DNA from 2 places in the Paramicrobacterium agarici genome. Region 2 is predicted to be linked to the other one. Evidence: riboswitches for the same ligand, from Rfam matches in the RefSeq annotation. Region 2 holds a riboswitch; the other holds the start of a gene.
What was found. A riboswitch is a leader RNA that binds a small molecule or an ion and turns the genes downstream of it on or off. The one in region 2 is predicted to bind thiamine pyrophosphate.

Region 1: linked by a shared signal. The riboswitch ahead of ATJ78_RS12185 (ECF transporter S component) and the one ahead of thiO (glycine oxidase ThiO) in region 2 are both predicted to bind thiamine pyrophosphate.

Annotation. Positions count from the first base shown of each region.
Region 1 covers NZ_PDJE01000001.1:2,487,812-2,495,338, reverse strand. The annotation lists gene gatA (Asp-tRNA(Asn)/Glu-tRNA(Gln) amidotransferase subunit GatA) at 1-1,338, shown strand, start outside; gene gatB (Asp-tRNA(Asn)/Glu-tRNA(Gln) amidotransferase subunit GatB) at 1,338-2,834, shown strand; gene ATJ78_RS12200 (hypothetical protein) at 2,932-3,525, shown strand; gene dinB (DNA polymerase IV) at 3,559-4,815, shown strand; gene ATJ78_RS12190 (spore germination protein GerW family protein) at 4,864-5,220, shown strand; TPP riboswitch at 5,256-5,365, shown strand; gene ATJ78_RS12185 (ECF transporter S component) at 5,399-6,019, shown strand; gene ATJ78_RS12180 (ABC transporter ATP-binding protein) at 6,085-7,491, shown strand; gene ATJ78_RS12175 (energy-coupling factor transporter transmembrane component T family protein) at 7,488-7,527, shown strand, end outside.
Region 2 covers NZ_PDJE01000001.1:2,723,055-2,730,581, reverse strand. The annotation lists gene ATJ78_RS13365 (MFS transporter) at 1-964, shown strand, start outside; gene ATJ78_RS13360 (BCCT family transporter) at 1,147-3,012, shown strand; gene ATJ78_RS13355 (MOSC domain-containing protein) at 3,093-3,635, shown strand; gene thiE (thiamine phosphate synthase) at 3,655-4,338, opposite strand; TPP riboswitch at 4,351-4,451, shown strand; gene thiO (glycine oxidase ThiO) at 4,444-5,571, shown strand; gene thiS (sulfur carrier protein ThiS) at 5,568-5,819, shown strand; gene ATJ78_RS13335 (thiazole synthase) at 5,821-6,648, shown strand; gene moeB (molybdopterin-synthase adenylyltransferase MoeB) at 6,645-7,527, shown strand, end outside.

The DNA.
Region 1 (7,527 bases), 240 kb from region 2:
GCTCGGCGTTCGGCGGGTGAGGAGCTCGGGCCGATCGCCGGTGTGCCGCTCGCGATCAAAGACGTGCTCGTGACGACCGACATGCCGTCGACGTCGGGAAGCCGCATCCTTGAGGGATACATGTCGCCGTTCGACGCCACAGCTGTTGAGCGGTCGCGCCGTGCCGGGCTCGTTCCGCTCGGCAAAACGAACATGGACGAATTCGCCATGGGGTCGTCAACCGAGCACTCCGCATTCGGGCCGACGCGCAATCCGTGGGACCTCGAGCGCATTCCCGGCGGCTCGGGCGGCGGCTCTGCCGCAGCTGTCGCGGCGCTCGAGGCACCTCTTGCCCTCGGCAGCGACACGGGCGGTTCCATCCGTCAGCCCGCCCACGTCACGGGCACGGTCGGCGTGAAGCCGACGTACGGCGCGGTCAGCCGCTACGGTGCCATTGCGCTTGCCTCGTCGCTCGACCAGATCGGCCCGGTCTCGCGGACCGTTCTCGATGCCGGTCTGCTTCACGACGCTATTCAGGGTCACGACCCGCGCGATTCGACGTCGCTCACCGACACGTGGGGGTCGATGGCGGATGCTGCCAGAGCAGGAGCTCGCGGCGAGGGCGTCGAGGGGCTCAAGGTCGGCGTGATCTCTGATCTCATCGGCGAGGGCATTCAAGACGGAGTCGCGACGCGCTTTCGCGAAGCACTCGACGTGCTGGAGAAGAACGGCGCAGAGATCGTCGAGGTTTCGGCACCGCACTTCGAGTACGCCGTCGCCGCCTACTACCTGATCCTCCCCGCCGAAGCATCGTCGAACCTCGCGCGCTTCGACTCCGTGCGCTTCGGCCTCCGCGTCACCCCAGAATCGGGAGGCACCGTCGAGCAGGTCATGGCCGCCTCGCGCGAAGCCGGATTCGGACCCGAGGTGAAGCGCCGCATCATCTTGGGCACCTATGCCCTCAGCGCCGGATACTACGACGCCTACTACGGCAGTGCTCAGAAGGTTCGCACCCTCATTCAGCGCGACTTCGCCAACGCGTTCTCGCAGGTCGACGTGCTCGCGAGCCCGAGTGCGCCGACGACGGCGTTCCGTTTCGGCGAGAAGCTCGACGACCCCATGGCCATGTACCTCAATGACGTCACGACGATCCCGGCCAACCTTGCGGGCGTGCCCGGCATCAGCGTTCCGGTCGGTCTCGCTCCCGAAGACGGTCTTCCCGTCGGCATCCAGTTCATGGCACCGGCCCGCGAGGACGCACGCCTGTATCAGGTCGGGGCATCGCTCGAGGCCCTGCTCGAATCGTCGTGGGGGCACACACTCATGTCACAAGCACCGCAGCTGGGAGGAACGCGCTGATGTCGACTGCTGAACTCATGGACTTCGACGAAGCGATTGAGAAGTTCGAGCCGGTCCTCGGCTTCGAGGTGCACGTGGAACTCGGCACGAAGACGAAGATGTTCTCTGCGGCGCCGAACGGATTCGGAGACGCGCCGAACACGAACGTATCGCCGGTCTGCCTCGGCCTTCCCGGATCGCTGCCCGTCGTCAACGAGCAGGCGGTCAGGTATTCGATCAGCCTCGGACTGGCGCTGGGGTGCTCGATCGCCGAATCGTCATCGTTCGCGCGCAAGAACTACTTCTACCCCGATCTGGCGAAGAACTATCAGATCTCGCAGTACGACGAGCCCATCGCCTTCGAGGGCGAGGTTGAGGTGGAACTCTCCGACGGCAGCATCCGTCGCATTCCCATCGAGCGCGCGCACATGGAGGAGGATGCCGGAAAGCTCACGCACGTGGGCACGAGCGGCCGCATTCAGGGCGCCGATCATTCGCTCGTCGACTACAACCGCGCAGGCGTCCCCCTTGTCGAGATCGTCACCCACCCGATCTTCGGGGCCGGGGCTCTCGCACCGGAGATCGCAAAGGCGTACGTGGCGACGATTCGCGACATCGTGATCTCGCTCGGCATCTCCGAGGCGCGCATGGAGCGGGGAAACCTGCGGTGCGACGCGAATGTCTCACTGCGCCCGTGGGGTCAGGAGAAGCTCGGCACGCGCACGGAGACGAAGAACGTCAACTCGATGCGTTCGGTGGAGCGTGCCGTACGGTACGAGATCCGTCGTCAGGCGGCGATTCTCGACGCGGGCGGCGCGATCACCCAGGAGACGCGACACTGGCACGAAGACACGGGAACGACGTCGGCCGGTCGTCCGAAGAGCGATGCCGACGACTACCGGTACTTCCCAGAGCCTGACCTCCTGCCCGTCGTGCCGAGCGCTGAGCTGATCGAGGAGCTCAAGGCAGCCCTGCCCGAGCCGCCCGCAGCCCGCCGCCGACGCCTCAAGGCCGAGTGGGGCTTCACCGACCTGGAGTTCCAAGACGTTCAGAACGGCGGGCTCGTGAACGAGGTCGCAGCGACGATCGCCGAGGGTGCCGCGCCCGCTGCCGCGCGCAAGTGGTGGACGGGAGAGATCAGCCGACTCGCGAATGCTCGCGGTGACGAGCCGACCGCGCTCATCACGCCCGCGAATGTCGCCGAGCTCACCACGCTCGTCGATGAGGGAACCCTCACAGACAAGCTGGCGCGTCAGGTGCTCGAGGGCGTCATCGACGGCGAGGGCACACCGAGCGACGTCGTCGAGAAGCGCGGACTCGCCGTCGTCTCTGACGATGGAGCGCTGATTGCCGCGATCGACGAGGCGCTTGCTGCTCAGCCCGACGTGATGCAGAAGATCAAGGACGGCAAGGTGCAGGCTGCCGGCGCGATCATCGGCGCGGTCATGAAGGCCATGCGCGGTCAGGCGGACGCCGCTCGAGTGCGCGAGCTCATTCTCGAACGCGCGGCAGAGTAGGACTCGATCAACGGCGGCAGCGGCTGGTTCTTGAGACCGGCGCTGCCGCCGTTCTCGTACCCTGGCGCCCGCGCATGCGGCGACCTATTATGTAGTCATGCTCGTCGAGGGCACGATTCGCTGGCAGGTCACGGAGGACTGTCCGTGGGACCTCTTGCTGGCGCTTGCCCTGAGAGACCTCGCCGGCCTCAGCGACGACTGCGCGCCCGAGCTGCCACGGGGCACTCCCGATGTCGGCAGGATCGATACGTCCGGCATCGATACCGGGCAGCTCATCACCCAATGGCGCGGCTGGTGGGCGGCAATCGTGCCGCTCGAGACGCGCCCGTTCATCAGCGAAGTGCTCCCTCCGCACTTCGCCGCATTTGATCGGGCGCTCGAACTGCAGGAGGCGGTCTACCGCGGATACGACACTGCGATGGAGTGGGCGCGCATCCGTCGCTACGAATACCTGAAGGCCGTCGAGACGCGCGACCATCCGCTCGCCGATGTGTATGGAATGGTTCAGAAGCGCCAGTTCGAATTGCGCAGGCAAGCGACGTCGTTCCGTCTCGACCTGGCGGTTCTGCCGCTGTCGGACTCGGGCGCGTGGGTGGCCGCGCCGGACACGATCGTCGTGAGCGAGAGTCTCCGCGACGACGCGGAGGCGTTCCGAGCGTGGTTGCATCCGCTCGTCATCGCGTTGGTCTGACACGCTGTCAGCCACGTGGGGGAGAATGGCACCATGTCACGTCAAGACGGTCGCGCCCGCCGCGTCTCAGGCGACGACGTCGACGATTCAGGTGCGACCATTCTGCACGTCGACCTCGACGCGTTCTTCGCGTCGGTCGAGCTGCTCGATCATCCGGAGCTGCGCGGGCTGCCCGTGATCGTCGGCGGTCGCGAGGGGCGGTCTGTTGTGACAACGGCGACGTACGAGGCGCGAGCATACGGTGTCGGCTCGGCGATGCCGATGGCGCGTGCCCTTCAGCTGTGCCCGAAGGCGATCGTGCTGCCACCGCGCCACGACCTCTATCGCGACTACTCGGCACGCGTCATGAGCATCTTCGACGACATCACTCCGACCGTCGAGCGTCTGAGCATCGATGAGGCGTTTCTCGATGTGCGGGGCGCTCGCCGCCTGCTCGGACGTCCCGCGGCGATAGCTCGGCTGATTCGGCGCCGCGTCGCCGATGAGACGGGGCTGACGTGCTCTGTCGGCGCTGCGGGGACGAAGTTCATCGCAAAGCTCGCCTCGGGCATGGCAAAGCCCGACGGCCTTCTCGTCGTACCGCCCGCACAGACGCTTGATTTTCTGCATCCACTCCCGATCCGGGCTCTGGCCGGCGTCGGCGGAAAGACGGAGGAGGCTCTGCTGAGGCTCGGACTGCGCACCGTCGCTGACGTGGCCGAGGTTCCCCCTTCCGTTTTGCGCTCGGCCCTCGGTATGGCCACGGCCGAGCGTCTGCACGCTCTCGCGTCGGGGCAAGACCCGCGAAGCGTGGTGACCGAACGCGTCGAGAAGAGCGTCGGCCACGAGGTCACGTTCCACGAAGACGTGACAGACGAGGCTCTGCTGGAACGTGAGCTTCTGCGACTGAGCGACAGAGTGGGGGCGCGACTGCGGGCAGGCGGCGTCGCGGCTGAAGGAGTCGCTCTCAAGCTGCGTTACAGCGACTTCACGACGCTCAACCGTTCCCGCAGGCTCCCCGAACCCACGAACGTGGCCAGACGGCTCTACGAATCGAGCCTCGAGCTGTTCCGCGAACTGCAGGTGAGCGGCAGACCGGTGCGCCTCATCGGAGTGCGCGCAGAACGGCTTACCGATGGAGCACCGTCGATGAGTCTGTGGGACCCCGACGAAGAGTGGCGAGATGCTGAGAACACGGTGGATGCTCTCAGAGGACGATTCGGCGCCGACGCCGTTACGGCAGCATCCCTTCTCTCGCCCCGGCCGTCGACCGCTGGCGGAACCCGCCATCCTGGGCAGCGCGCAACCTGAGTGCGGCTTACCCTGGGCAAGCGGACGATTGCGGGGTAGCGTTGGCACATGGGAAACGTAGCGTTGGATCTCGCAGACAAGTTCAAGTCGGTCGGTGTCACGACGGTGTACGGAGACGTCGTCGACGTCGACGGAGTGAAGATCGTGCCCGTTGCACTCGCCTCATACGGGTTCGGCGCCGGAGAGGGAGACGCGACCGGCGGCCTCTCCTCAGAGAAGAGCGCAGGGGCACAGGGTGGCGGAGGCGGTGGCGGAGGCATGAGCATGCCCGTCGGCGCCTATATCCGCACGGGCGACACGGTGCGCTTCGAGCCCAACCTGATTTCGCTGCTCGCGGTCGGGGTTCCCCTCGTGTGCGTCGCAGGCACGGCTCTCAAGGGAATCATCAAGGCGCTCAAAAAGTAGTTCGCCGCCAGACGGCCGCCGCGAGAGGCTACACTGGCAGTTAACACGGGAGTCCGGTGAGCCGGGCTGAGAGGAAAGTTCTCAACTTTCGACCGTCGAACCTGATCTGGGTCATGCCAGCGCAGGGAGTGACATTCTCATAACCCGTGCCCAATTCACCTGCGAAAGGGGCACGTACGTGCAGACAACCAAACCAGTCCTCGGGTCCACCCACCGCACGCTTCGCTGGCGCGTGGTCGATATCGTCGTCGCGAGCGTCATCGGCGTCGCGTCCGGTGTCGTCTTCTTATTCTGGAACATCGCATACGGGCCGCTCAGTCTGCCGCTCGCGGTTACGCCTGGACTCAGTGCGCTTCTCGGCGGCGGGTGGCTGTTCGCCGGCGTGCTCGGCGGACTGATCATCCGCAAGCCCGGCGCCGCGCTGTTTGCCGAGGTCGTCGCCGCGACGGTCTCCGCGCTGGTCGGCAATCAGTGGGGGTTCTCGACGCTCATCTGGGGACTTGTTCAAGGACTCGGCGCCGAAATCGTGTTCGCACTCTTCCTGTACGGGAACTACCGTGTGTATGTCGCGCTGCTGGCGGGCTTCGGCGCCGGAATCGCCATGGCATTTCTTGACACGACGTTCACGGACTACGCCGTGCTCGCTCCGCAGTTCAAAGTCGTCTATTACGTGAGCGCAGCGGTCTCCGGAGTCGTGATCGCGGGATTGCTGTCGTGGGCGGCAATGAGAGGACTCGCCTCGGCCGGCGCGCTGAGCCGCTTCGCCGCCGGCCGCGAGGTGCGCCGGAAGGCATCCTGATGGCGGGCGCCCACGTTCGACTGCGCGAATGGGGGTGGACCCACGCAGGTCGCGATCGACTGGCAGTGCATAACATCGACCTGACGATCGAGCCAGGCGAGAGCGTGCTTCTGCTCGGAGCATCCGGTGCAGGAAAGTCCACGCTCCTGCACGGACTCGCGGGAGTTCTCGGGGGAGACGAAGACGGAGACCAGGCGGGCAGCATCGCCGTCGATGGGCGACACCCGGCTGATGCGCGCGGTGTCGTCGGTCTCGTACTCCAAGACCCCGACAGTCAGATCGTCATGGCGCGCGTGGGAGACGACATCGCCTTCGCATGCGAGAACCTCGGCATTCCCCGCGACGAAATCTGGCGCCGAGTTCGGTGGGCACTGGATGCGGTCGGGCTCGACCTTGCGCTCGACCACCCAACGTCTCAGCTGTCGGGCGGTCAGGTGCAGCGGCTCGTGCTGGCGGGCATTCTGGCCATGCGGCCGCGACTGCTGCTGCTCGACGAGCCCACGGCCAATCTCGATCCCGACGGCGTGCGCGAGGTGCGCGATGTCGTCGCACACGTCGCGCGAGAGACGGGAATGACTCTCGTCGTCGTCGAGCACCGCGTCGCTGTATGGCAGGACGTCGTGACGCGAACCGTCGTGCTCGAGCCCGGCGGAGGACTGCTCGCTGACGGGCCGACGCGCGAGGTCCTGTCAAGGCAGGGAGCGCGCCTCGCGGAGAGGGGCATCTGGACGCCAGATCACCCGCCGGCTGTCGGTGCGCCGCCGGAGCGCGAACCCGGTGCGCTTCTGATGCGGAGCGAAGAGCTCGCCGTCGGCCGGGTGCCGTTTGCGCAGAAGCGCCCCGTCATCGCGGCGTCCGATCTCACGTTTGATCTCAACGCCGGGACGACCACGGCCGTCGTCGGCGTCAACGGAGCGGGAAAGAGCACGCTTGCGCTCACCGCAGCAGGCCTCCTGCCGCCGGCGGCAGGACGTCTCGAGGCGATGCCAGAACTCAGGGACGGCGCCGCTACGCAGCCGCACCGGTGGCGGTCTCGAGAGCTGCTCACGCGCATCGGGACGGTTTTTCAGCAGCCCGAACATCAATTTCTGACCGGGCGAGTCAGAGACGAGCTCGCCGTCGGGCCGCGGGCGCTTCGGCTCAGCGACAGCGAGGTGAGACGGCGGACGGACGAGCTGCTTGAACGGCTACGGCTCGCTCGCGTCGCCGATGCCAATCCGTTCACGCTCTCAGGGGGCGAGAAGCGGCGCCTCTCGGTCGCGACGGTGCTCGCCTCTCGCCCGCGCATGCTCGTTCTCGATGAGCCGACGTTCGGGCAGGACGCGACGACCTGGCGCGAGCTCGTGCTGCTGCTTCGAGGACTCGTCGACGAAGGAGCGTGCGTCGTCGCTGTGACGCACGACGGCCCGCTCGTCGACGCCCTCGCCGACGCGACGATTCGTCTCGGCAGCCCCGAGGGAGTTCTGCGATGAGTGCCGAGACCGTGCCGCTCGCGCCGTCGCTCGCGG
Region 2 (7,527 bases):
GCACGAGATCGGCTGGCGGCTGACGTTCCTCGTGAACGTCCCCGTCGGCATCGTCGCCGTCATTCTGGCGCTCCTCTGGTTTCCGCGGCCCTTGATCAGCCGCGGCCAGGCTGCACCGGTCGACGCGGAGGTGCCCGCGCGGCGCAGCCGCTCTATGGACATCGTCGGAGCCCTGCTTCTCGGTTTCGCCGTGCTGTCGCTGCTCTTTCCCTTTGTCGAGACGGGCGTGTCCGGCTTCATCTGGCTGCTGTTGCCGGCCGGCGTTCTGCTCGTCGCAGTATGGATCATGTGGGAGCGTCGCTACGCACGTCGCGGGCACAGTCCGATGGTTGATCTGAAGATCTTTGCAACCCGCAGCTTCGCCAACGGCACCGTGATCGTCACTCTCTACTTTCTCGGCATGACGAGCGTCTGGGTGCTGATTGCGCTCTACATGCAGGACGGACTCGGTCACTCAGCTTTCGAAGCGGGGCTCGTCGGCATTCCGTCGGCCATTCTCTCGGCATTCTCGGCGCACTGGGCAGGCAGCAGGGTCGCTCGTTACGGGCGAAAGATCGTTGTCGTCGGACTGCTCATCGCCCTGCTCGGCCTGGCATCGACGGTCGCCGTGGTGCTCTTGAACCAGATCGGGGCCGCAAGCGAGTGGTGGATGCTGCTGTCGCTGTCGTTCATCGGAACGGCTCAAGGCGTCGTGATCAGCCCTAACCAAACGCTGACACTCGCCGACGTGCCGTTGAACTATGCCGGAAGCTCCGGGGCCATCATGCAGACCGGTCAGAGGATCGGAACCTCGGTGGGCATCGCGGTGATCACCGCGGCGGTCTTCGCCTCACTTGCCTTTACGGAATGGCCAGTCGCCATGGCCATCGGCTTCGCGCTCATCGGCGTTGTCGTGATCGCCGCGCTCATCGTCGCGATTGCCGACCTGCGTTATCGTGCTCGGTCGCACGGCGCCACGTTCTGACCATCCGGGACTCGGGTGCGTGAGCCCAGCATCCTGCATCTCGCCACCGATTTCGCCGAGTACGCCTCCCGATTCCACGCACGGCTGCCAGTGGCGATAGTGTGGTCAACTGTCCAAAGCAGTCACTGTGACATCACGGAAGGACGAGGAGCCGCGGTCCGTTCCCGGCCCGGCGGACGAACATGAGCACCCTCGATTCCACCGAAGACCTGATCCGGCAGCTGAAGAAGAGCGCCAAGCGGCGCAAGCACGAGAAAAAGCACGGCACGGACTGGATCGTATTCAGCGTTGCCGCCGTTCTCGCGGTTGCCTTCGTCGTCTGGGGTTTCGTCACACCCGCAGGCCTCGGCACCGTGGCCGATGCGGCCCTCAACGGCACGATGAAGAACTTCGGCTGGCTGTTCGTGATCGCGGCGACGGTGTTCACCGTCTTCGTGATCGTGGTGGCCGCGAGCCGTTTCGGCGCCATTCCGCTCGGTAAAGACGGCGAGGGGCCGCAATTCAAGACCTCGTCATGGATCGCCATGATGTTCGCCACGGGAATGGGCATCGGGCTCATCTTCTATGGCGTGGGCGAACCGCTATTCTTCTACATGTCGCCGCCTCCCGGAACCGTCGACGGGCAGATTCCGCAGGCAGTCAGCACCGCCATGGGCACGACAATGTTCCACTGGACGCTCTATCCATGGGGAATGTACGCGATCGTCGGCCTCGGCATGGCCTACGGAACATACCGGCTCGGCCGCAGCCAGCTGTTCTCGTCGATGTTCACCTCGTTGTTCGGCCACAAGGTCGTGAATGGCTGGGGCGGCAGGGTCATCAACATCCTCGCCATCATCGCTACTCTCTTCGGTTCCGCGTGCTCCCTCGGTCTCGGAGCGCTCCAGATCGGCGGCGGCCTCGAATCGACCGGCATCATGCAGAACGTGGGCACGGGCCTGCTCGTGATCATCATCGCCGTGCTCACGGCGCTGTTCGTCGCTTCTGCCGTTTCGGGCATCGAGCGCGGCATTCAGTGGCTGTCGAACATCAACATGGTGCTCGCGATTCTGCTCGCGGTCATCGTCTTCATCGGCGGCCCGACGCTGTTCATTCTCAACGTCATTCCCGACACGATCGGCGCGTTCATCGGCGATCTTCCGCAGATGGCGTCGCGGACGCCGGCCAGCGATGCGCCTGCCGTCGCCGAGTGGATGTCGACGTGGACGATCTTCTACTGGGCTTGGTGGGTGTCATGGACGCCCTTCGTGGGGCTCTTCATCGCGCGCATCTCCCGCGGTCGCACCGTGCGCCAGTTCGTCACGGGTGTTCTGCTCGTGCCTTCGGCGATCTCGATCATCTGGTTCGCGATCTTCGGCGGCGGAGCAATCGGGCTGCAGGAACGTGCTGAAGCCGCGAATGACAAATCTCAGATGCTCGCGCAGATCGTCGACGGCGCGCCGAACATCGACTTCGACACTGTTCTGTTCGACTTCCTCGGCCAGATGCCTGTTCCCGACTGGATCACTGTCGTGCTGATGGTGATCGCGGTCATCCTCGTCGCGATCTTCTTCGTCACGGGAGCTGACTCGGCCTCAATCGTCATGGCAGGACTGTCAGAGAACGGAGCTGAGGAGCCGACGAAGAAGCTCACGCTGTTCTGGGGCGTCGCGACCGGTGCAGTCGCGGCCGTCATGCTGCTCGCCGGCGGAGATAATCCCGCCGAAGCGCTCAACGGCCTGAAGAACATTACGATCGTGTCCGCCGTGCCGTTCGTGATCGTCATGCTTCTGCTGTGCATCGCCCTGTGGAGAGACCTCTCGAAAGACCCGCTTGTGCTGCGTGGACAGCTTGCGCGACACGTTCTCGTCGAGAGCGTCTCGAGCGCCGTCGAAAAGCACGAGGGGGCGTTCGAGCTCACGACCTCAGAGGCCGAGGAGATCGAAGCGGACCTCGACGAAGCAGCGCGCCGGGAGGCCGCGAAGATCGACGACAGCAGAGGGCACGACGATGCCGCGGCCGCGAAGCGCGACGACGAACAGCCTGGCAGCGACGCGCGAGAGCAATGACTGCCCGCGCCCGTGGACGCGCCTCGGCGCTCCACGGCGCAGGCCGCGTGGCGTGCGATAGAAGAGCGTAGGAGGCGGACATCGTGAAGGCATCGGTCGTCGGAGTTCACCAGAGCGAGACACACTCATTCAGCAAGCCGACGGTCGGCGAGATCACGCTCGTCGAGGGAATCGGCGTGGCAGGCGATGCGCACTCTGGCACGACAGTGCAGCACCTTTCGCGAGTGAAGAAGAACGCGTCGACGCCGAACATGCGTCAAGTGCATCTGATGCATCGCGAACTCTTCGAACAGCTCGCGCGCGACGGATACAGCGTCGTGCCCGGTGACCTCGGCGAGAACATCACCACGAGCGGTGTCGACGTGCTCGCGCTTCCGGTCGGAACTCGGCTGATGATCGCCGACGCGGTGATCACCGTGACCGGATTGCGCAATCCGTGCTTTCAGATCAATGACTTTCAGCCGGGGCTGCTCAAGAAAGTGCTGTTCACGAACGACGACGGCGAGACCGTGCGGTTGTCGGGCGTCATGGGCATCGTCTCTCGCGGAGGAGTCGTTCGTTCCGGCGACGAGATCACCGTGACGCTGCCGCCCGAGCCGCACTATCCGCTCACGCCGGTCTGATCGGGGCACCGCGGAGCTGTTACTCCAGCCGGTCGCGAAGCGCCCGGGCTGCCCGGCCGACATTGTCGGCGTCGGTGACGGCGCGAACGACGACAATGCGCTGCGCTCCAGCTCCGACGACGCGGTCAAGGCGCGCGCCGCCGGTGATGCCTCCGATAGCGAACCACGGCTTCTGGGCGGACTCGGCAGCTCGCCGCACGGGATCGAGGCCGACAGCATCCCTGCCCGGCTTTGTGGGGGTTTCCCAGACCGGGCCGACGCAGAAGTAGTCAATGTCGGCGTCGTCGTCTGCCGCCTCAGCCTGCCCGACGGAGTGGGTTGAACGGCCGAGAATCACATCGGGCCCGAGTAGCGCACGGGCTTGCTCGCTCGAGAGATCACCCTGCCCCACGTGAAAGACGTCGGCGCCGACGAGAGCTGCAACGTCGGCTCGATCATTGACGGCGAAGAGCTTTCCATGCCGTCTGGCAGCCGCCGAGAGCACCTCGAGTGCTTCGATCTCATCGCGCGCCTCAAGTGATTTGTCGCGCAGCTGAATGACGTCGACCCCGTTGGCGTAGGCGGAGTCGAGAAACCGGGCGAGATCGCCGCGATCGCGACGAGCGTCGGTGCACACGTACAGCCGCGCCTTCTCGAGAGCACGCTGCCGTGCAGCTCGGACCGCGTCGTCGTGCAGGGTCACGGGTCGCAGATTCGTGGGCATGTGCCTAGAGTAGAGGAAGTTCGCGGGAGCCTCGTTGAGGCTGAGAGGGCCACGTGCCGACCGCCAGACCTGATGCGGATCATGCCGCCGGAGGGAGAAACGCACATGCATGCTGTCGTCGTCGGCGCGGGAATCATCGGTCTCGCGACCGCGTGGACACTCGCGGACCGCGGCTGGGCGGTCACGATCGTCGATCCACGCCCGGGGGAGGGCGCAAGCTACGCGGCGGCCGGAATGCTCGCCCCGGCCTCGGAGGTGGTCTGGGGACAATCACCGCTGCACCCGCTGATGCGGGCGTCGGCCGACCAGTACCCCGTGTTCGCGGAACGTCTCGCGGCGGCATCCGGTCACGATCTCGGGTACACGCAGACGGAGACGCTCGTGTGCGCCGCCGATGTCGCTGACATGGCGAGCCTGCGTGAGCTCAGTGCGCTGCAGCGCTCGCTCGGTGAGACCGTTGAACTCATCAGCGGCACGAGCGCGCGCACACTCGAGCCGGCGCTTGGCCCCGGAGTGTCCGCTGCCGTGCGCATCGGTGGCGATCATTCGATAGACCCTCGCCGAGTGACAGCGGCTCTCATCGCGCTCATGAGCGGCTCCATCGTGCGTCGCCATGCCGTGGCGCTCGTCTCGGACGGACGTCGCACCAGAGGGGTCGCGCTCGACAACGGGCAGAACATTCAGGCGGACCAGGTGGTCATCTGCGCGGGCGCTGACACCGGCTCCATCGAGGGGATGCCTGACGTGCCCGTGCGCCGCGTGTGGGGCGATGTCGTGCGCCTCAGCGCCCCGCAGCGACTTCAGCCGCTCGTGACGCGCACCATTCGCGCTCTTGTTCGAGGACGCGCCGTCTACCTTGTGCCGCGAACCGACGGGAGCCTCGTGCTCGGAGCAACGACGCGAGAAGACGAACTCGCCGGAATCAGCGCCGGGGGAGTGCACCAGCTGCTGCGCGACATCGAGCAGGTCGTGCCTGGCGTACTCGAGTGTGAGATCACCGACGTCACCGCTCGCGCGCGGCCGGGATCGCCCGACGACCTGCCGCTGATCGGACGCGTCGACGACGGATGCGTCGTCTCGACGGGGTACTTCCGGCACGGCATCCTGCTCGCGCCTCTCGGAGCCCGGCTGACGGCTGACCTCGCGGCGGGCGAGGCCGGGGATGCCGAGACTCTGAGCATTGTCGCCTCGGATCGATTTGCTCCAGCCACGCGAAAGGAAGAACGAGTATGAGCACGAACGTGAACGGCATCACGGTGAACGGTGCCCCGCACAGCATCGAGAACGGCACGACGCTCGTCGAGATCGTCGCCGATCTCACAGGTCGGGACCTCGGCCAGGACGGAACGCCCGCGGACGGCGCGAGTCTCGGCGTCGCCGCCGCCGTCGACGGCACCGTCGTTCCGCGCAGCCGCTGGTCCGCGCACGTTCTCGAGAGCGGGCAGACCATCGACATCGTCACAGCGGTGCAGGGAGGCTGACATGACCCTCGACACGGCACGGACCAGCGCGATGACAGCATCCGATCCTCTGCAGATCGACGGGGTGACTCTCTCGTCGCGGCTCATCATGGGCACGGGAGGAGCGACATCGCTCACGTCTCTTGAAGACGCGCTCATCGCCTCGGGTACCGAACTCACGACCGTCGCAATCCGCCGTTTCGACGCTGCATCGCAGACGAGTGTCTTCGCGCTGCTCGAACGACTCGGCATCCGCGTGCTGCCGAACACGGCGGGCTGCTACACCGCTCGCGATGCTGTGCTCACGGCGCAGCTCGCGCGCGAGGCGCTCGGAACCTCGTGGGTCAAGCTCGAGGTGATCGCCGACGAAGAGACGCTGCTGCCCGACCCCGTCGAGCTGTTCTCTGCCGCCGAGCAGCTCGTGCTCGACGGATTCACGGTCTTCGCCTACACGAACGACGACCCTGCGCTTGCCAAGAGACTCGAAGGTGCGGGCGTCGCCGCAGTGATGCCCGCCGGCTCGCCGATCGGCAGTGGGCTCGGCATCCTCAATGCGCACAACATCGAGACCATCGTCGAGCGAGCGACGGTGCCCATCGTGCTCGACGCCGGGATCGGAACCGCGTCGGATGCTGCGCTCGCGATGGAGCTCGGATGCGACGCGGTTCTGCTGGCCAGCGCTGTCACCCGTGCGCACGATGCCCCCGCGATGGCGCGGGCGATGCGCCTTGCCGTGGATGCCGGTCGTACCGCGCGCGCTGCCGGGCGCATTCCCAAGCGGTCGCTCGCGCGCGCCTCATCGCCCTTCGAGGGCATGGTGACGCGACGTCCGTCTGAGGCCGACCTGTGACGCGGCTCGCCGCCGATGCAGCGGGGACGGGCGCGCTCCCGCCGCTCGTCGAGCCGCATCCCACGCTGACGCGCCGGGAGATCGAACGCTATTCGCGGCACCTCGCGCTTCCTGAACTCGGCAGCGTGGGGCAGCGGCGACTGCGCAACGCCTCGGTGCTGGTCATCGGCGCCGGCGGTCTCGGCGCGCCGATCCTGCACTATCTCGCGGCGGCGGGCATCGGTGCGATCACGGTGATCGATGACGACGTCGTCGAAGCATCCAACCTTCAAAGGCAAGTGCTGCACCGCGAGGCCGATGTCGGGCGGCGCAAGGTCGATTCGGCACGCGATGCTCTGCTGCGCCTGGACCCGACCATGACGGTGACAGCGTTGAATGATCGGCTGTCGGCGGACAACGCACGTGAGCTGTTCTCTCGGCACGATCTCGTTCTCGACGGGGCAGACAACTTTGCCACGCGGTACCTCGCGAACGACGCGGCCGAGCTGACGGGCACCCCGCTGATCTGGGGCACCATCATTCGGTTCGCGGGGCAGGTGAGCACCTTCTGGCCGGGAAAAGGGCCGATGCTTCGCGATCTGTTTCCCGACGTTCCCGCAGCCGATTCGGTGCCGAACTGCGCCGAGGGCGGTGTTCTCGGGGTGCTCTGCGGCACGGTTGGGTCCGCCATGGCGACCGAGGCGATCAAGCTCATCTGCGGGATCGGCGCTCCGCTTGTCGGGCGGCTCCTGCGCTATGACGCTCTCACCGCCGACTACTCCACCTTGCAGTTCACGGTGGATCCGCAGCGCCCCATCGTCGCAGATCTTCGGGAGGCCGAGGAGGCATGCTCGGCTCTGTCCGGGGGTGCAAACATCAAAGGGACGGATGCCGGGGAGC